Linked DNA regions of Paraglaciecola sp. L3A3. The protein of the gene in region 1 binds, or shares a complex with, the protein of each later gene. Links are inferred from orthologs where the notes say so. Each region holds a gene or a part of one and is shown on either strand. Other genes may lie near its edges. The genes, in order: trxA and trxB.

The links.
Region 2: the proteins of trxA (region 1) and trxB are in contact, whole or in part, in a crystal structure (PDB 1F6M), measured with the Escherichia coli proteins. The link is inferred for Paraglaciecola sp. L3A3 from one-to-one orthologs.

What each region holds. Positions count from the first base shown.
Region 1 is NZ_CP047023.1:4,800,885-4,808,579, reverse strand. Bases 1-2,824 are described here. They hold trxA (thioredoxin TrxA), read left to right. Parts: upstream 1-1,161; coding sequence 1,162-1,488; downstream 1,489-2,824. Other genes in these bases: rho (transcription termination factor Rho), read left to right, coding at 1,804-2,824; rhlB (ATP-dependent RNA helicase RhlB), read right to left, coding at 1-1,059. Also shown: more of rho, read left to right, coding at 2,825-3,069; purE (5-(carboxyamino)imidazole ribonucleotide mutase), read left to right, coding at 3,325-3,813; GQR87_RS19915 (5-(carboxyamino)imidazole ribonucleotide synthase), read left to right, coding at 3,824-4,963; GQR87_RS19895 (transposase), read right to left, coding at 6,777-7,130; GQR87_RS19890 (IS630 family transposase), read right to left, coding at 7,141-7,617. UniProt on the Escherichia coli protein: Participates in various redox reactions through the reversible oxidation of its active center dithiol to a disulfide and catalyzes dithiol-disulfide exchange reactions.
Region 2 is NZ_CP047023.1:2,971,804-2,985,807, forward strand. Bases 8,791-11,780 are described here. They hold trxB (thioredoxin-disulfide reductase), read left to right. Parts: upstream 8,791-9,803; coding sequence 9,804-10,757; downstream 10,758-11,780. Other genes in these bases: GQR87_RS12450 (SprT family zinc-dependent metalloprotease), read left to right, coding at 8,791-9,007; yfbV (terminus macrodomain insulation protein YfbV), read right to left, coding at 9,112-9,537; GQR87_RS12465 (beta-galactosidase), read right to left, coding at 10,846-11,780. In the rest of the region: GQR87_RS12420 (efflux RND transporter permease subunit), read left to right, coding at 1-1,713; GQR87_RS12425 (NADPH-dependent 2,4-dienoyl-CoA reductase), read right to left, coding at 1,733-3,760; signal peptide peptidase SppA, read left to right, coding at 3,917-5,776; GQR87_RS12435 (GDSL-type esterase/lipase family protein), read left to right, coding at 5,905-6,615; GQR87_RS12440 (sorbosone dehydrogenase family protein), read right to left, coding at 6,697-7,791; GQR87_RS12445 (acyl-CoA thioesterase), read right to left, coding at 7,940-8,425; more of GQR87_RS12450, read left to right, coding at 8,522-8,790; more of GQR87_RS12465, read right to left, coding at 11,781-13,074; aat (leucyl/phenylalanyl-tRNA--protein transferase), read left to right, coding at 13,266-13,973; GQR87_RS12475 (arginyltransferase), read left to right, coding at 13,970-14,004.

The DNA.
Region 1 (7,695 bases):
AGAGCTGCCACTTTGTCCAGCCCGGCCTGTTCTACCTATACGGTGAACATAATCTTCAGCATCGTCAGGTAAATCATAATTGAATACATGGCTAACTGAAGCGATATGTAATCCGCGTGCTGCGACATCAGTGGCTACTAGTATATCAACATTACCAGAAGTGAAGTCTTCGAGAATTTTTAAACGTTTATTTTGCGGTACATCACCACTCAACAAACCTACTCTATGATTATCTGCTTGCAACCAATCGGTCACCCTTTCACAGCTGTGCTTAGTGTTGGCAAAAACAATGGCTTTTTCAGGCCACTCTTCTTCCATCAAAGTTAATAGTAAATAAGGCTTATCTTCGTCAGACGGATAGAATAACTCTTCTTTCACGCGCTCAGCGGTTTTACGCTCGGGTTCTATTTGCACATGGGTAGGATTATCCATATGTTCGTATGCTAATTCTTGCACGCGATAAGATAATGTAGCCGAGAATAACATGCTCAAACGTTCAGTTGGTTTGGGCATTCTGCGGAATAAATAGCGTATATCTTTAATGAAGCCTAAATCAAACATTCTGTCGGCTTCATCCAACACAGCTACTTGTATACCCTCTAATGAAAATATGTTTTGTTTGTAGTAGTCGATAATACGACCTGTGGTGCCGATAATAATATCTACACCTTCTTGTAACTTTTCACGTTGACTTTGGTAACCTTCGCCCCCATAAATCAAGCCAAGGGATAAACCCGTATGTTTACTAAGCAATTCTGCATCGTTAAAAATTTGCACTGCTAGTTCACGAGTCGGAGCCATAATAATAGCCCTAGGTTGACGTTTTGAGTCTTGTGGGTTAGACAACAAATAGTGGAAAGTCGCAACTAAAAAAGCGATAGTTTTGCCTGTTCCTGTTTGTGCCTGGCCCGCGATGTCATTACCTTCCAGTAATGGCGGTAAACTCAAAGCCTGAATAGGGGTGCAGTGATTAAAGTTGGCGGCAGACAATGCCTCAATAACCTGCTTATTTATGGCTAAATCTGAAAAATGTGTATCGGTTAAGTGTGTAGTTTGCATAGCTTATAGCTTATCATTGCTTGCATTAAAAACCAGTTTCTATATAACAATCATAACCGCGCTGAAATATTTACAGCAACAGAAAAAATTACGGAGAAAAAAATGAGCGACAAAATTATCACCTTGTCTGACGATAGTTTCGAGGCCGATGTTATCAATGCTGCTGGTCCTGTGTTAGTTGACTTTTGGGCCGAATGGTGTGGCCCCTGTAAAATGATCGCGCCAATTTTGCATGAAATTGCTGACGAATTTGAAGGCAAGTTAACAGTTGGCAAGCTGAATGTCGACGAAAATAACGAAACACCACCAAAGTATGGCATCAGAGGTATCCCCACTTTGTTATTATTCAAAGATGGAAATGTTGCTGCAACTAAAGTGGGCGCATTATCTAAAGCGCAATTAGTTGAGTTCTTGAACGAAAATATTTAGTTCCAGTATAGTGCTTGAATAATAAAAAACTCAGTTACAACTTGAAACTGAGTTTTTTATTTTTATCTAAATTTATAGCAATAAGCCTGTAATTAGTTGTATTAAGATACAAAAAATTAACTGAGTTGATTACATAGCAAACAATTTTCTAGACTAAGTTGATTTTTGATGCTAAGTTTTATCATGTTCTTACCTGAACAGACCTTGTATTTTAGTTTTGCTCAACTCAAAAATAGTAAATAAGTAAATACCATTGAATCATTCAATCAAACTTGGCTGTAAAGCCAAGCTTTTAGCAAAAAAGACCCACCAATTATGAACCTAACGGAACTCAAGAATAAACCGATCAGCGAACTCGTAAGTCTAGCCGAAGAAATGAAGCTAGAAAATATGGCTCGTGCACGTAAACAAGACATCATCTTTTCCATTTTAAAATCTCACGCCAAAAGCGGTGAAGATATATTTGGCAACGGTGTATTGGAAATTCTTCAAGACGGCTTTGGCTTCTTGCGTTCCAATGATTCATCTTATTTAGCTGGGCCTGATGATATCTATGTATCGCCAAGTCAAATTAGACGTTTTAACTTACGTACTGGCGACACCATAGCTGGGAAAATTCGCCCACCAAAAGACAGCGAACGTTACTTTGCCCTGTTAAAAATAGCCGAAGTAAACTACGACCGCCCAGAAAATTCTCGTAATAAAATTTTATTCGAAAACTTAACTCCCTTACATGCCAACGAACGTTTAACTATGGAACGTGGCAATGGTAGTAGTGAAGATATCACCGCACGAGTTTTAGATTTAGCTTCTCCTATTGGCCGTGGCCAACGTGGTTTGATAGTGGCACCGCCAAAAGCGGGTAAAACTTTATTATTACAAAATATTGCTCAATCAATAGCGGCCAACCATCCAGAATGTTTGTTAATGGTATTATTAATTGACGAACGTCCAGAAGAAGTAACTGAAATGCAACGCCTTGTTCGCGGCGAAGTCATTGCCTCTACTTTTGATGAGCCAGCTAGTCGCCATGTGCAAGTAGCTGAAATGGTAATCGAAAAAGCCAAGCGTTTAGTTGAACATAAAAAAGACGTGGTGATTTTATTAGACTCAATCACCCGTTTAGCTAGAGCATATAACACTGTTATTCCTTCATCAGGTAAAGTGCTAACAGGTGGTGTTGATGCCAATGCATTACACAAACCCAAGCGTTTCTTTGGCGCTGCTCGTAATATTGAAGAAGGTGGTAGTTTAACCATTATCGCTACTGCACTGATAGATACAGGTTCTAAAATGGACGAAGTTATCTACGAAGAATTTAAAGGTACAGGTAATATGGAATTACACCTGAATCGTAAAATTGCAGAAAAACGTGTATTCCCAGCTATTGATTACAATCGCTCAGGTACTCGTCGTGAAGAATTACTGACTACCCAAGATGAATTACAGAAAATGTGGATTTTACGTAAAATCGTACATGAAATGTCTGAAATTGATGCAATGGAATTTTTGATTGGTAAATTGTCAATGACAAAAACCAATGATGAGTTTTTCACTGCCATGCGTAGACAAAAAAGTTAAACATATTTAACGTTTACAATCCGCCCGCGGGAAACCTTGGGCGGATTTTTTATTTTAAAGCGACTGCTATTTATAAAGCTTGTAAGACCATTCGTATTTTACAGACCCACTGGTTTTGTTAATTGTCACGATACGGCTTAAGGTTTCTTAGCGAATAGCAATGGGCTACAATAGCCAGCTTCAAATTTTAGGGACATAGCAGATTTTATAAATCTATGTCCACTCAACTTAGAATTAATTTAAGCGAGAAAAGTTATGCCTAAAGTGGCAATAGTGATGGGTTCAAAATCAGATTGGCCAACCATGCAGCAAGCTGCTCTTATGTTAGAAAAGCTTGGCGTTGATTACGAAGCCAAAGTTGTTTCAGCTCACCGTACACCTCAGCTTTTAACCGAGTTCGCTGAACAAGCCGCTGATTTAGGCTTTCAAGTGATCATTGGTGGTGCGGGTGGTGCCGCACATTTACCTGGCATGATAGCTGCTCATACCCATTTGCCTGTATTTGGTGTGCCAGTGCGTTCAAGTCAACTTAATGGTATTGATTCTTTGTTATCTATTGTGCAGATGCCAAAAGGCGTGGCAGTTGGGACCTTAGCTATAGGTGAAGCGGGTGCGGCGAATGCTGGTTTATTAGCTGCACAAATTATAGCTTTGCAAGACACTAAAGTATCAGCAGCCATTAAGACATTCCGAGCTGAACAAACCGCCACAGTTTTAGCCCAACCCGCTTTAGAATTGCCGTGAGTCGTGTGATATGAGTATTTTAGTATTAGGTTCTGGACAACTAGCAAGAATGATGGCTTTAGCGGGTCATCCTCTGGGGTTAACAGTACAGGCTGTGGATGTCGCTGATAATAAAATAGTTGATCCTATCAGTAAAAATGTTGTCAATTGTTCTTTAGATACAGCTATAGAAGAAGCGAATGTTGTCACAGTTGAATTTGAACATATACCTGAAGCGTTACTTGAAACAGTACACGCTAGCAATAAATTAAAACCTAGTGCCGAAGCCATATTAACTGGTGCTGATAGAGTACGTGAAAAAAAGTTATTGGAAAAACTAGGTATCGCTAATTGTCCCTTTTCTATTGTCACTGAAGTAGATCAACTTGATGCAGCAATTGATAAGTTGGGTGAAAAACTCATTATCAAAGCCAGTCGTGATGGTTATGATGGTTATGGCCAATGGCGCTTAAAAGACAAGTCACAGTTGCCTGATTTAAAAAGACATTTGGCAAAATTAGATCTAAATGAAGTGCCCTTAATTGTAGAAAAAATGCTGTCTTTTGAACGGGAAGTCTCGTTAGTTGCTGTGCGTAATCAAGCTGGCGATATCGCATTTTACCCTTTAGCGGAAAACCTACATTACGAAGGCCAATTGCATGTCTCTATCGCCCCAGCAACTAATATCGATGAAGATCTAAATCTGCAAGCCCAAGAAATTTTCACTAAGTTAGCCGAATCTCTAGATTACGTGGGTGTATTGGCGGTTGAATTTTTCCAAATGGGTCAGCAGTTGTTGGTGAATGAAATCGCCCCTAGGGTGCATAATTCTGGGCATTGGACCATGCAAGGTGCAGAGACCTGTCAATTCGAAAACCATTTACGTGCGGTCAGAGGACTACCTTTAGGTTCGACTAAAGTCACACGTACTACAGCGATGATTAATATTATTGGCTGTAAAGACTTCAACAGAGATATGTTGAGTATCCCTGGTTGCCACCTTCATTGGTATGGTAAAACGCCAAGAGTTAAGCGTAAGATGGGGCATTTCAATCTTTGCGCAGATAACTACAAAGAGTTATCGAAAAGCATACAAGCATTGGTTGAATATTTGCCTGAAGAATTTTTCCCCATGCTCAAAGACGAAGCCGCAAGATTGGCGCAGTTTTAAGCAGTTGAAAACTAATTGCGTTATTTGTTTGACAAAATTTTATTTGTGAATAGAATAGCGCTCGCTTTCGGGGCTAACCGCCTAATAAGGTAGTTTACCAACAACCTGAAAGTAGCGTCACTTGAAGTAAAAAACAGTGCCGACTTAGCTCAGTTGGTAGAGCAACTGACTTGTAATCAGTAGGTCACCAGTTCGACTCCGGTAGTCGGCACCATTTTTTCTTCAGATCATCTCAAACTGACTTGTAATCAGTAGCTAAGCCTCATAGCAGTTCGACTCCGGTAGTCGGCACCATTTTTATTTTTAAAAGCATTCGCTTTGCTCACAAAGATTATTCACTTCGTTCACTTATGTGCTTTGCACACTATACGCTTCGCGAACTAAGCATGCGCTGCGCTTACTATACGCTTCGCGTACGGCATCCATGCCTTTTTTCAAGCCGCATCCCTGCGACCCGATTTACTTCTTTTCAACAGCAAAAAGAAGTAATACCAATCACGATAATTAATTTCCCACCTGTGCCCAATTTCTGGCGCACAATTTGATAACCTTTTCTTTATCGCTGATAAAGTTATTCCATGCCCGACTGCATTGTATGACAATATCCTCATAGCTATCAAAGCATTGATTGGCCAACTCATTTTGCCTAAGCCATTGCCATACCTGCTCGATTGGGTTTAGCTCTGGAGAATAGGGCGGAAGCTTGATGATACTCACCTTATACCATTTTCACTAAGTTTGTGATCTAATTGAGTTATGTATTCTTATCTTAATTCTTCTCATGCATAGCTTAAAAAATATCGATTTTTCGACACTCATAGCGAAGGAAAAAAATGCTCGGATGCGAGTCAGATTAATGGCCCTTTCACATATTCAACAAGGCGTTAATCGCACGCAAGCGGCTCGGTATCTGCACGTCAGCCGTAGAATGGTGAATGAGTGGGTGAAGCGCTTCAACCAAGATGGTTTGGACGGATTAAAGGAAAAGCCGCGCTCTGGTCGGCCTTGTGCTTTATCAGCTGAGCAACTGCAGACGTTGAAAATTTACATTGAGTCTCATGCCATAAAACCTGATGGTGGAAGGCTCAAAGGCACACTCATCATTGACTATGTGAAGCAAGAATTTGATATTACCTATGGCCTGACTAACATATATCGTCTACTGCATCAGCTAGGGTTTTCTTGGATAACCAGTCGCTCTAAGCACCCTAAGCAGTCCCAAGAAGCTCAAGACGAGTTTAAAAAAACTGCAGATTGAAACGATCAAATTGATCCCAGGCCATGTCACACTGGATAAAGTCGATATTTGGTTTCAAGATGAGGCTAGAATAGGTCAACAGAACACCACTACACGTTTATGGGCGAACAAAGGTAGTCGCCCTAGAGCGGTCAAGCAACAACAGTTTGAGTATGCGCATTTATTTGGGGCTGTATGCCCAGCGACAGGTGAAACAGAAGCCTTGATAACCCCTGTGGTGAACAAAGACATTATGAGACAACATTTACAATTAATATCAAATCGCACACAACTGGATCGCTATGCAGTAGTGATTATGGATGGTGCGGGTTGGCATACAGACGATATTGCGCATGACCTAGATAACGTGAGTATCATCAAGCTTCCGCCCTATTCTCCAGAGCTAAACCCAATCGAGCAGGTATGGCAATGGCTTAGGCAAAATGAGTTGGCCAATCAATGCTTTGATAGCTATGAGGATATTGTCATACAATGCAGTCGGGCATGGAATAACTTTATCAGCGATAAAGAAAAGGTTATCAAATTGTGCGCCAGAAATTGGGCACAGGTGGGAAATTAATTATCGTGATTGGTATTATCTAGGTCATGCGCAATATCGTCTGTATGCCAACCCGCACCGTCCATTATCACCAGTGCATGGCGGCCAGGCTGAGTACGCTTGGATATCAACTCTAAATGCTGTCTCATAATGTCTTTGTTCACCACAGGGGTTATCAAGGCTTCCGTTTCACCTGTCGCTGGGCATACAGCCCCAAATAAATGCGCATACTCAAACTGTTGTTGCTTGACCGCTCTAGGGCGACTACCTTTGTTCGCCCATAAACGTGTAGTGGTGTTCTGTTGACCTATTCTAGCCTCATCTTGAAACCAAATATCGACTTTATCCAGTGTGACATGGCCTGGGATCAATTTGATCGTTTCAATCTGCAGTTTTTTTAAACTCGTCTTGAGCTTCTTGGGACTGCTTAGGGTGCTTAGAGCGACTGGTTATCCAAGAAAACCCTAGCTGATGCAGTAGACGATATATGTTAGTCAGGCCATAGGTAATACCAAATTCTTGCTTCACATAGTCAATGATGAGTGTGCCTTTGAGCCTTCCACCATCAGGTTTTATGGCATGAGACTCAATGTAAATTTTCAACGTCTGCAGTTGCTCAGCTGATAAAGCACAAGGCCGACCAGAGCGCGGCTTTTCCTTTAATCCGTCCAAACCATCTTGGTTGAAGCGCTTCACCCACTCATTCACCATTCTACGGCTGACGTGCAGATACCGAGCCGCTTGCGTGCGATTAACGCCTTGTTGAATATGTGAAAGGGCCATTAATCTGACTCGCATCCGAGCATTTTTTTCCTTCGCTATGAGTGTCGAAAAATCGATATTTTTTAAGCTATGCATGAGAAGAATTAAGATAAGAATACATAACTCAATTAGATCACAAACTTAGTGAAAATGGTATAAACAAGAAATGCCGGC
Region 2 (14,004 bases), 1.8 Mb from region 1 along the record:
GAGTCTAAATTTGTTTTGCCCTCTCACTTAAAATACTTAAAGTTGCGAGACGAAAAAGAAGAGTCTCGAAATCGCTTACAAATATGGCAACAAAAATTCGCTGACGGATTTGAAAAAGCCATATTAGTGTATTACCAACCATTACTAGGTTTATGCTTACGCCACAAATTAGCCACATTATCGCTGTTTATTGGTACGTTTGTGATCATTACCACCTTACTGATGAGTGGCTGGACAAAGTTTGTATTTTTTCCTCGTATACCCAGTGAGACAGTAAGAGCCACCTTGACAATGACAACGGGTACTACATTTGATGTGACCAATAAGTATATTGTCAAGATGGCAGATAAAGCACATGATCTTAAAGAAAAATATACGGATAAAGAATCAGGCGAAAGTATCGTATTAAATATTCTGGCCTCAACTGGTGGCCGAGGAGGTTCAGCCAATACTGGCTCGGTCAGATTCGAAATTACCCCTCCAGAAAGTAGAGAATCCTCTATCACTTCAGCTCAATTAGTCCAAGAATGGCGAGGCTTAATTGGTGAAATCCCCGGTGCAGAAAGTGTGACTTTTAGGGCCGAAATAGGCCGTTCCTCAGATCCTATAGACGTACAATTAATTGGCAATTCGCAAAGCACTTTGCAAGAAGTAGCCGATCAAATAAAACAACATTTAAGCACCTACCCTACTGTATTTGATATTGCTGATAGTATGTCTGACGGTAAGGAAGAACTACAGATTGAGCTCACTCAGCAAGGTAATGCTTTAGGTCTAACTAGAGTTAATATTTCTAATCAAGTGAGAAACGCCTTTTTTGGCAGCCAAGTACAGCGTATCCAAAGAGGACGAGATGATGTGCGGGTAATGGTGCGATTACCGATAGAAGAAAGGCATTCTATTTCTGATCTACAAAATATACTGATTAAACTGCCTAGTGGTGGCACAGTACCATTGGCCCATGTGGCGACACTGACACCAGGAAAAAGTCCCTCACAAATTAGACGTATTGACCGTTTCCGTACAGTGAGTGTTACCGCCGACATTGAAAAAGACAAAACTAATATGACAGTGCTGCAAGCAGAACTAACAGATTACGTTGATGAGCTAGTTAATCAATACCCTGGTGTCAGTTATAAACTTGAAGGCGAAGCTCGTGAACAAAGAGAATCTTTCGCATCTTTGTCAATTGGCTTGTTGATGGTTTTCTTTGCCATTTATGGCCTGCTCGCCATTCCGTTTAAGTCTTATGTGCAACCATTGATTGTGATGAGTGTTATTCCATTTAGCATGATAGGCGCTGTTATTGGCCATTGGATAATGGGCATGGATTTAACCATAATGAGTGTATTAGGCATGTTGGCTCTAGTCGGCGTGGTTGTAAACGATTCACTGGTCTTAGTTGATTTTATCAATAAGAAGCGACTTGAAGGTAGCAGTTTAATTGAAGCGGTACTTACGGCTGGGGCATCTAGATTTAGACCTATAATGTTGACCAGTTTAACTACCTTTTTTGGACTTATGCCCTTGTTATTTGAAAAATCAACTCAGGCACAATTCTTAATTCCTATGGCAGTATCTTTAGGTTTTGGTATTTTATTTGCTACTTTTATCACCTTAATTTTAGTACCAATCAATTATTTATTGGTGGAAAAACTAAAAGGTAATAAAGCTAACAGTACAATTTCATCTAGCCCAGCGACCGCAGCTTAATTCCTAAGGTCAATTAAAATTAAATCACTGCGGCCAATTCGGCCCCTTGTCTAATTGCCCGCTTGGCATCTAATTCAGATGCCAAGTCGGCGCCACCAATTAAATGAGTGCGAATATTCTTTTCCAACAAACCAGCCTGTAACTCTCGTAAAGGCTCTTGTCCTGCACATAAAATGATATTGTCCACTATTAAACACTGAGCTTGACCATTCACTTCAATATGTAAACCTTGATCATCAATTTTTATATAATTTACCCCGGCCATCATTTTCACATTTTTACGAGTAAGGGAAGCACGGTGGATCCAGCCTGTGGTTTTACCTAAGCCTTTGCCTACTTTGCTGTCTTTTCGCTGTAGTAAATAAACTTCACGGGCTGGCGCTTCGATTTCTGCTGCAATTAAACCGCCATCGCCTTGATGGTTTTTATCTATACCCCAAGATTTTAACCATTCATCAGTTTGGGTAGACAATGACTCTTTTTCTACCAAAAATTCTGCTATATCAAAACCTATACCCCCCGCCCCAATCACTGCTACTTTTTTACCGACCGGTTTGTTATCTCGCAGCACATCTAAATAACTCAGTACTTTCGCATGTTCTATGCCTGGAATATTTAATTGTCTTGGTACTATGCCTGTTGCCAACACCACTTGATCAAAATCTTGCGCCACTAAACTGTCGACTGTTTGTGTATTTTCTAAATGTAACCGCACACCAACACGGTCAAGTTTATTTTTAAAATAGCGTATCGTTTCATAAAACTCTTCTTTACCAGGAATACGTTTAGCGTAATTAAACTGTCCACCTATTTCTTGGTGCTTATCAAACAAATGTACTTCATGTCCACGCTCAGCTGCATAACTACTAAAGGCTAATCCAGCAGGCCCAGCGCCTACGACCGCAATTTTTTGTTTATGCTTAGTCACTGGAAAATTTAATTCAGTTTCGTAACCCGCTCTCGGGTTAACTAAACAGCTCGCCCGTTGACGTTTAAACACGTGATCTAAACAAGCTTGATTACAAGCAATACAGGTATTAATTTGATCACTTTTCCCCTGTGATGCTTTTTCAACAAACTTTTCGTCAGCTAAAAAGGGCCTGGCCATTGAGACCATATCGGCATGTCCTTCGGCCAACACCTTTTCGGCTATTTCAGGTGTATTAATTCGGTTAGTGGTAACTAAAGGTAAACTGAGTTCCGCCTTCATCTTTTTAGTTACCCAAGAAAATGCGGCTCTTGGCACCATAGTGCTGATAGTTGGCACCCGGGCTTCATGCCAACCTATGCCAGTGTTAATAATTGTAGCTCCGGCTTGTTCAATCATTTTACCTAAGCTAACCACTTCCTGCCAACTACTGCCCTGTTCGACTAAGTCCAACATAGATAGACGGAATATAATAATAAAATCGGTGCCTATTCTTTGTCTTATTGCCTCAACTATCGACACAGCAAAACGTGCACGGTTACTAAAGCTACCTCCCCATTGGTCATTGCGCTTATTGGTCCTGGTACAGAGGAATTGATTAATTAAATAACCTTCAGATCCCATCACCTCAACCCCGTCATAACCCGCTAGTTTGGCCATATGAGCACAATTTGCGTAATCTTCAATAGTAGATAACACCCCTCTTTTAGACAAAGCCCAAGGTTTAAAAGGACTTATAGGGGATTGAATGGCCGAAGGGGCCACACTAAATGGATGATAAGCATAACGACCTGCATGTAAAATTTGCAGACATATCTTCCCTTGATGCTGATGCACAGTTTCGGTGATCACCCTGTGATGTTTAGCATGACTCTTATTGGCCATTCTAGAACCAAAAGGTAATAACCAGCCCTGACGATTAGGGCTCACTCCACCAGTAACAATCAAACCAACACCAGCCGCCGCACGTTCACCGTAAAATGTAGCTAGTTTTTCATTACCATTTTTTTCCTCTTCTAAACCAATATGCATAGAGCCCATTAATGTACGGTTTTTTAATTGAGTAAATCCTAAATCTAATGGTTCAAACAGGTGAGGAAAATATTTATTTTGTGTCATGGGCGATTTTACTCTTGCTTAGCTATCTAGTCAGACCAGTCTATATTCTTTTAGTTAGATTTAAAAGTTACAAAGAATTACATTTGCAAATACCCTATTAGCTCAATTTTAGATAGGATGCATTATTATTAATTAATAAAGTGTGATAATTCTTTTATGTCATCTGGAAAAAGTTGGACGAAATCTTTATTCGTCGGAATTTGGACTGCTTTAAACTTCAGTCGTAAATTATTTTTTAATCTTATTTTTATTGGGATCATCATCGTAATTATTTCAGTTGCGAGTAAAGATGGTAACAAAATTACAGTGCCACAAGGTTCAGCTTTAGTTTTAAAACTAAAGGGTGATTTAGTTATCGAAAAACAAGCAATCGATCCCTTCGAAGAATTTATTAGCGAAGCACTTGAGCAAGATTCTGAAAATCCTGAAGTACTATTACAAGACGTATTACATACTTTACACAATGCCAAACAAGATCGCCGTATCAAAGCCTTAGTCTTAGACTTACACGGTTTAGGTGGTGCAGGTTTAGATAAATTAGAACAAATTGCGGTTGCCCTTGATGACTTTAAAGAAAGTGAAAAACCTATTTATGCGATTGGCGATTATTATAGTCAGAACCAATATTATCTAGCCAGTCATGCAGACCATTTATACCTAAATCCTATGGGCTTTATGTTGTTTGAAGGATATGGTCGTTTCGGAACTTATTTTAAATCTGCTATCGAAAATCTTAAGGCTCAGACTCACGTTTTTAAAGTGGGTACTTATAAATCGGCTGTCGAACCTTATATTCGTGATGACATGTCTGATGCTGCTAAAGAGGCGAATAAAGCTTGGTTAACTGCTATGTGGCAACAATACAAAGCTGAAGTAGCTGAAGCTCGGGGTTTAGACGTATCAAACTTTGATGAGAACCTTGATACTTTTTTAGAAAAATTTGAACAAGTTGATGGCGACTTCGCAAAATATGCGCTGCAATACGGCTGGGTTGACGGTCTAAAAACCCGTGAAGAAGCCCTGCAAGAAATTGTTTCAATAGTTGGTAGTAACAAAGACAATACCGGCTTTAACGCCATTTCTTATAAAAATTATTTACAAGTCATCAGTAACCCCTTCCCTTTTGAACCTCAAGATGTGAAAAAAGTTGGCATTATTGTAGCAAAAGGCACCATATTAAATGGCACCAAAAAACCAGGCACAATTGGTGGCGATAGTACGGCTCAATTACTTAGAAAGGCACGCCTAGATGACTCAATAAAATCTGTCGTTTTATATGTTGATTCTCCTGGAGGTAGCGCATTTGCTTCTGAAGTTATTCGACAAGAAGTCGAAAACTTACAGAACTCCGGCAAACCAGTAGTTGCTGTAATGAGTACTTACGCGGCATCAGGTGGTTATTGGATTTCAGCAGGAGCAGACAAGATCATTGCAGCACCAAGTACCATTACTGGCTCCATAGGTATATTCGGTATGTTCCTGACGTTTGAAAACACTTTAGATTATCTGGGTATTCATACTGATGGGGTTGGCACCACAGAGTTTGCTGGCATGGGGGTAACTCGTAGCCTAAATCCTAAAATGGGCCAAATCATGCAGCGTGGTATTGAACATGGTTACGATAAATTTATTACCCTAGTTGCGAACAATCGTAATATGACTAAAGAACAAGTCGATCAAATAGCTCAAGGCCGTGTATGGATTGGTAGCACAGCAAAAGAAATTGGTTTGGTAGACGAGTTAGGATATTTACAAGATGGTATCCAAGCCGCTGCTGATTTTGCTAATTTAACTGAATATGATACTCAATATATCCAACGTGATTTGTCTAAAAGTGAGCTGTTTTGGCGGGAGTTATTCCAAAAAACAGCGGTTAGCTTAGACGGCGCATTTAAATCTGATACTAGCTATACCTTAATTAGTCTGGTCAAAGAAATAACAGCGGATATTGAAGCTATGGTAGAACTTAACGACCCTAAAGGTGTATACGCTTACTGCTTGCCTTGTGAGTTGTAATTAAATAAACAGATTTCAAGTTTGATAACAATAAACTTAAAAGCCTACTATTTTTGATTAAGCAGTAGGCTTTTTGTTGCCAGATTTGTTAGCTTAAATTTTCAACTTGATATTAAATTGCTGAGCTTATGAAAAACACCCCATCACAATTAACTAAGATCATTATTTCTATCTTGGTATTTTTCTCAATTTGTCAGTCCGTATACGCACAAGCACCAGACCCAACTCGTTTTGAACAATCGATCCAAAAGTTTGAAAATCAAGATGCTATAAAAATGCCTCCCAAAGGTGCCATAGTATTGACAGGTAGTTCCAGTATTAAGATGTGGAATAACAAGGTCCATGCTGATTTAGCACCTTTAACTGTTATTTCTCGTGGCTTTGGCGGTAGCAACATGAATGACTTACTGCACTATATCGACCGCGTAGCGATTAAATATCAACCTAGAGCTATATTGATTTATGAAGGCGATAATGACACAGCTTTATCACCACCTATTCCTAAAGCTAAAATTTTAAGCCAACTGAAACAAGTTATTAGTAAAGTCCGCAGTACATTACCGGATACCCGTTTTTACCTACTGTCAGTTAAACCTAGCATATTACGTCATTCATTGTGGCCATTGGCGGTGGATGTTAGTCGAGGATTTAAAGCCATAGCTGATACAGACCCTCTTATATATTACGTAGATGTGGCCACTCCACTGCTGCAACCAGAAGGCGAGGTAATGGATGATATTTTTATCAAAGATAATCTGCATTTAAACAACAAAGGTTATCAAATTTGGGGACAAACAATCAAAGCGGCTTTGATGCCAATAGAAGCACAATATGAATAAGTAACCTGAATACTGGATAAGCCGAACCTCTCGATAACGCTCTTTTTGTGCCTAGCGGCGTTGGATTGTCCAGTATTCAGGTTAGTTAACTACTTTCATTATTTTACCTGTAGCAAAGTCGGTAAAATACAATTCCCCTGTGTTATCTAAAGCAAAAGATGAAATAAATATATTAGTATCTACCTCAAGTTGATTGTCGCCAAAAGAGGGATAATTTACAGACCATATCTTGCCGCTAATATAATCAGCATAAACATACCGATTAACTAGCGATTTAACACTGCCTTTACTGTAAACCACACCACCTGTAATCGATTGACCATCATCTCGACCATAAGTAAGCAAAGGCGGCTCAAATTGGCTTTTGTCACAGCTCTGTTTTTTATCTTTAAAACATTTGTTACCTTCCATGATTTTCCAACCATAGTTTTTGCCTTTATGAATAATATTCACTTCTTCTAATTCATTTTGTCCTACATCGGCAAGTATCAAACTGTCACCATAAAAAGTAAAACGCCAAGGGTTACGGATACCGTAAGCCCATATTTCATCTAGTGAGCCTTTATCATTAATAAATGGGTTATCTGAGGGAATTTGGTACGGCACATTGTCTGGCGTATTAATATCAAGGCGTAACATAGTTCCCAATAAAGTTTGTCGGTTTTGCCCATGACCTTTAGGATCGCCACCAGAGCCGCCATCTCCCATTCCAACATAAAGATAACCATCAGGGCCAAATGCCAGCTGCCCGGCATTATGATTACCATACGGTTGTTCAACCTCTAAGATTACCTTTTCATTATCAAGTGAACCTTTGTGTTCAAGTAAGGTAAGTCTAAAACGAGATATCCGTGTTCTACGCTTACCTTCCTTAGGATTATAATTAACAAATAAATAACCATTACTTTTAAAGTCAGGGTGTAAGGTAAGACCTAATAGGCCCATCTCACTTTTAGTCCGCACATCAAAGGTGTAGATTGTATTGTGTGACTGATCTTCAAGGTTAGCCAGTAACAAGCCTCCATTCTTTTCAGCAATCAATAACTCCTGTTTACTATCAGGTAAAAATAACAGGTCAGTAGGCTGTTCTATTTCAGTTAAAACAGATTGCAATTCAAAACCATAGGAAAATCTTGAGCAACAAATCAACAATGCACAGGCAAATAGTTTTTTCATTAGGTATAGAACCACTTAGCAAATAGAGGCCTACTTTAAAAGCATTCAAGCATAAAAGGCAAGTAGTGTCGTAGATGACGTCTAACAATTACCCTTTTTGTTATATGACTTTGTCATGCCGGAGTAAGCTTAGTTAACAAGATGAAGATTAGTCTTCCTTAGGGGTATTTTGTAACTCTTTATCTAAACTTTGTGCGGATTCTTTAGCTTGTATCGCATAACGCTCTAGGGCTAAATCTCTTTCTGTTTGGGGCTGCCAACTGGGTACTTCAACAGGGTATCCCGCTTCATCACTGGCCACAAAAGCCATAATACAATGTCCCGTTTCAACCATAGCGTTTAATTTAGGGTCAGTAGCTAAAACAGCGATGTAAATATGCATACTGGTTCTGCCAGTATGTACAATTTTAGCTCTTAGATTAACCATTTGCCCAACTAAAATTGGACGTTTAAAGCGGATCCCACCAATAGACACAGTGACACAATAGCGACCACTCCATTGTGCCGCACAAGCATAACCTACTTGGTCCATCCATTTCATCACAATACCACCGTGCACCTTGCCACCAAAATTGACATCTGTTGGTTCTGCTAAAAATCTAAAGTTCAATGAACGGCGTTGATTAATATCCATAAGGGGAGTTCCTGTTGACAAAGGGCGTGTTTATTAACGAATTATCATTTAAAATACACGAATTGTCAGTAACTCTTAAGCAAGGTCGCTATATTTTTGTCCTATCAAAACCAGCAATTGGTTATCAATAAAGTAAAAGAATGTGTTATTCATGCTAACCAACAGCTCTCTCATACTTTTATTATCCCCGATATTTTTTTTAATCAAAGGGGAAAAATAGCAGGATGCGCCCGTTTACAAAAAAACGAATTACGTTTTAACCCAATATTGTTGAATGATAATTTAACTGCATTTCTAGACGAAGTAGTACCCCACGAAGTTTGTCACTTATTAGCATTTACTTTATTTGGTAAAGTCCGTCCCCATGGCAAAGAATGGAAAACCTTGATGCGCCAACTATTTAATTTAGATGGGCAGACATACCACCAAATGGATGTAAAAAAAGTAGCAGGAAAGCAGTTTTTTTATCAATGTTTATGTGGACATGTGCCATTGAGCATTCGTAGGCATAACAAGATTATTAGAGGGCAACAACAATACTGTTGTCGTCGATGTCAGACAGTTTTAACCCTAGTAAAATAATATAAAAAGATTTCGACTTAGCAGTTATGAAGATGTAGGCACAGAGTCGAGGTGAATAATAACAAGGGCCATCATTCCAACCACTAAGTTTATTTTCTTTTTAACTACATCCAGCGTTTAGTAAATGCTTTATCTAACTCATCAAAGGCCGTTTTTAATAAACTGGCCAATTCCCTATATTTAGGTTTGGCTTTAGGACTTTGTAACGCACAACCCTGTAATTGCATTTTATGGTGTATATCTAAATACCAAGCTTTGAGAGATGGCGGTAAAATTTGATTTGACCTATGACCTAACCAAATTAAACCTTGCATAGGTAAAGACATAAAAAAAGCACCTATGGCAATAGCTTGCGGCAATTTTTCATAACCTTGTGCATTCAACATAATTGCAACAGTTAACACAGCTAATGCAGGCATAACTGTTATAGACAGCTTAGTCGCAGCAATCACTCGACCTTCAGGAAACATAGTATAAAGTTGTTTTTGCATTGGCCATGTCTGCATATATTGCTGACCGTCTTTCACCATAGATGTGATTGTGGTTGCCAATTGACTTCTCCTTTATAAACTTGTGAGACATTCTAACGGTTAAATACCAAGAGTGCGAAATTAAATTATCAAAAAATAAATAGTTTGCCGCTAATAGTATTCACACTGTAGAAAAAAATATACGTTATATTGGCTAGTTCTACTCTGACAACATTGAAAGTAATATAGTTGCCCACATGTCTAACAAATATAAAAATTTAGTCCTTTTGTATTAAGCACTCTTAGAAAAAATTTTGGAGAATATTATGTCTGAAACAAGACACGTAAAATTACTAATATTAGGCTCTGGCCCTGCTGGTTATGCTGCTGCAGTTTATGCCGCTCGTGCTAATTTGAATCCTGTGTTATTGACAGGCATTCAACAAGGTGGCCAATTAACCACTACCACAGAAGTTGAAAACTGGCCAGGTGATCCAGATGGTTTAACGGGCCCAGATTTAATGGTGCGCATGCAAAAACATGCTGAAAAGTTTGATACAGAAATCATTTTCGACCATATCAATAAAACTGACTTGTCTAAACGCCCTTTCACTTTAACAGGCGATCAAGGCACATATACCTGTGATTCTTTAATTATTTGTACGGGTGCTTCGGCCAAATATTTAGGCATGGAATCTGAAACAGCTTTTATGGGTAAAGGTGTATCAGCCTGTGCCACTTGCGATGGATTTTTCTATCGCAATCAAAAAGTAGCAGTGGTAGGTGGCGGTAACACAGCTGTAGAAGAAGCTTTATATTTATCTAATATTGCCTCTGAAGTACACGTAATCCACAGACGTGACTCTTTTAGAAGTGAAAAGATACTGGCTGATCGTTTATTAGAGAAAGCTAAAAATGGCAATGTGACACTACATTTTGATCGTCAACTAGATGAAGTATTAGGTGATGATATGGGTGTTACTGGTTTACGTATCAAAGATACTAAGTCAGATGCCACTGAAGAACTGGATCTAATGGGTGTATTTATTGCAATCGGTCATCAGCCTAACACTGCAATTTTTGAAGGTGAGTTAGAAATGAAAGATGGCTACATTAAAGTACAAAGTGGTACTGAAGGTAATGCCACTCAAACCAGCGTAGAAGGTGTGTTTGCAGCAGGTGACGTTAGTGATCATATTTATCGCCAAGCCATCACATCGGCAGGTACAGGCTGTATGGCAGCCCTTGATGCAGAAAAGTATTTAGATTCACAAGAATAAAATTTATTCTCTATTCGATTTAAAAAGGGGGGAAGACTTTTGTCTTCCCCCCTTTTTAAATATATACCCATTATTAATTGAAATAGGACTACTTGCTAAACCTTCTAGGATACAACTCTTTATTCAGTGACTTAGCCGCTTCTACCATTTCAGTATATGGGTTATCTGTTACCGAGATAAAACCAATATTATAATTTTCACCGTCATAGGCTCTACCTGTTAATGGCCCATCTGCGTACTGAAAGTAATGTGCACCGATAAAGTTAGGATGGTCAATAGCTGAATGCATATAGTCTTTAAACATTTTAGCTCGATCATTTTGATCTGAAGCTATGACTATGCCAGGGTGGAACATACCTCTATCCATCGCCCCCATATGAAATTCACCAATAATGGCAGGCATATCTAACTCAGTTAAGAAATCCCATTGTTTGGCAATAAGTCCTTCTTTATAAGCATTAAAACTGATCACATCCACATGCTGAGCCGATGCCTTTACTGCTTCCATTGGCATTCCCCATACTGGAAACCTAGCCCCTAAATACAGATGATTAGGCATATACTTTTTCACTGCCTGATTCACCGTACTAAAATATTTTTCAGAGTAAGCAAATAACATAGCTGAATAATCCGCTTCTTGAATTTCATTCACTAGGCTTGAATCAATACCTTTACTAAATTCATCCCAGCTTGCAATGGTTTTACCCCAAGCTTGATTTAATTTTTCAATGCTTGAGTATTTAGTTTTCATCATTTGTGTAAAGTGCGCTTTAGTTGGCACATTTTCACCATCGCGAGTCAGAGTATTAATCACTATGCCGTAGATACTATTTTTAGTTTCAGAGCGGCCAAAACTTTTTTCGTTATCAATAAATACCCCAACACACCAAGGGTTGTCGTTAACTTCTGCCGCTACTCTACGTGCAGTTAAATCGGCACTTTGGGCAAAAACCGGATCAAATACATCAGGCAGTGCCCCCCAAAAATCTTGTCCACTTGAAACAGTTTTATACTTTCCACGGATCCAGCCATTTGCAAAATACGGCACTTTATCGTTGCTATATAACTTAGGTGAGGTCCAATTTCCCAATGAGGTAAAACCCCAATTAATCATACGGTCAACTGTGACGTCTAACCACTTTTGCTCGTAGTTTTCGCCGTATTTTCTTGCAAGATTAGCTCGTTGAAAGTTAAATGTTTCGCCTTTTTCTAATGATCCCGAATGATTGTTACCTATATAACCATAATGGGTAGCAAGAGGATCAGTAGCCTCTGGTAACCACTCAAACATATTGGCTCGTTTATCTAAGGCAACATGACGTCCACTACGAGTTTTAGGGTCGGCTAAATCATAACCTGTCATAGTCGCAGCATCACCTAAGCGGATAATATCAAGGCCTGTAGCAAAATAAGGGTACCCATCAGGATCAATAAATGACCATTTACCATTGACTTTAGCTGTGCTGAAATATCCTGTGCCCTGTTGTTTTGGACCATTTGCCCAACCACTAAACTTGCTGCGTTGTGAGAACAACTGCCCATTTAAGGTCTTTGCTTCTTGTCGTTTAGTTTCGGCTAGTTCTTCAAGTGAATGTATTTTACCTGGATAGTCTTGTTTAGCACTTTGTCCAAATTTATCGACTATGCCAGTTAAAAACTCTTTATCTTGTGTTGGGTTTTTACGTAAGCGAATGTTATCGATAGTAACTTCTTTATCAAACAAAGCATATTGCACACTTAACTCAACTTTAGTTATCCCGCTCACATCTAGATTTTTCTTGCCCCAAAGAGAAATAAACTGAACATCATCCGATTGCCAGGTCTCTGGGTTATTTCTCAAGCCAGATAAAAAATTTAATTCAATGTCACCTCTATCTTCGGGGGTAGCCAAATCATGGCCTGCTAATTTGGCGTAGTAGGTTTTAGCTGAACCAATAGGGATACTGACACTGCGAGTGTAATTAGCGCCGTGTTTATCTGTAATATCTAGAAATAATTGTACTGAGTGTTTGCCTTGGTTACTGATGTCTAAAGCAAGGTTAAAATCTTGATATTGACTCCAGTCATAAGGTATTTGGGGTTTTAAAATAACGGATGAGTGAAGATTATCCTTCGCTAAAAATTTAACATTGAGGGCTTTGCTATTTGTTTGTACCAATTTTCCTTCAGCTGCGGATAAAACAAGATCAGCTTGCAATGTATCCGCCTCAAAATCCTGTAATACCTGCAACAAATTATCATTTGAATGGGTTACTTGTTCATTATTATCACTGCAGGATAAGGACAATAATATCGGTATAAACAACAGTATTTTCATGTAACTACCTCTTAGATTAAGCAAAAAATTTAGGGCTGGATGATGTTGGCACTATATCTCTCAAAAAATGCAAACTAGCAAAGTTGTCAACAATTTACAATAATAATGAAATTTAATTAAATGACTTCACTCCTTGAGACGTTATTTCATTGCTATTACAATCGTCTCTTCTTGTCATTATAATGTTTGTTATGCTCACCCTTACTCAATTAGATAAAGATTTAATTTTCCCCCGTTGTGAATATGCCTTAGACGAACCAAATGGCTTGTTGGCTTTTGGTGGTGACTTATCCGTAGCAAGACTTATTAAAGCCTATAAGAACGGAGTTTTTCCTTGGTACAGTCAAGGTGAACCTATTTTATGGTGGTCTCCTGATCCCAGAGGAATATTGCTACTGGATGAATTTAAATGCAGTAAGAGCTTAGCGAAATTTTCCCGTAATTGTGATTTTCAGATATCGGTCAATATGGCTTTCGATCAGGTTATCGATAGTTGTGCAAACGTCCCACGAAATGATTCAGGCACTTGGATTACTGCAGAAATGATCCAAGCTTATAAAAACCTGCATAACCAAGGACATGCTCATTCTATCGAAATTTGGCATGACCAAGAATTAATTGGTGGATTATATGGTGTAGCAGTGGGTAAGGTATTTTGTGGTGAATCTATGTTTCATACAGTGACTAATGCTTCTAAATTGGCTATGTTAAATTTGGTCAAGCTACTTAAAGCAGATGGCGCCGTATTTATAGATTGCCAAATGCAAAACCCTCATTTAGCAAGCTTAGGTTGCATGGAAATACCTAGAGAGCACTTTCTAGCCAAACTAAAACAACAGACCGAACATAGCTTTAGCCCAAGTTTATGGCGAGTTAGATATTTAGAGCCACAATTATGAGTTTAAAATTTGGCATCACCCAACACGCACC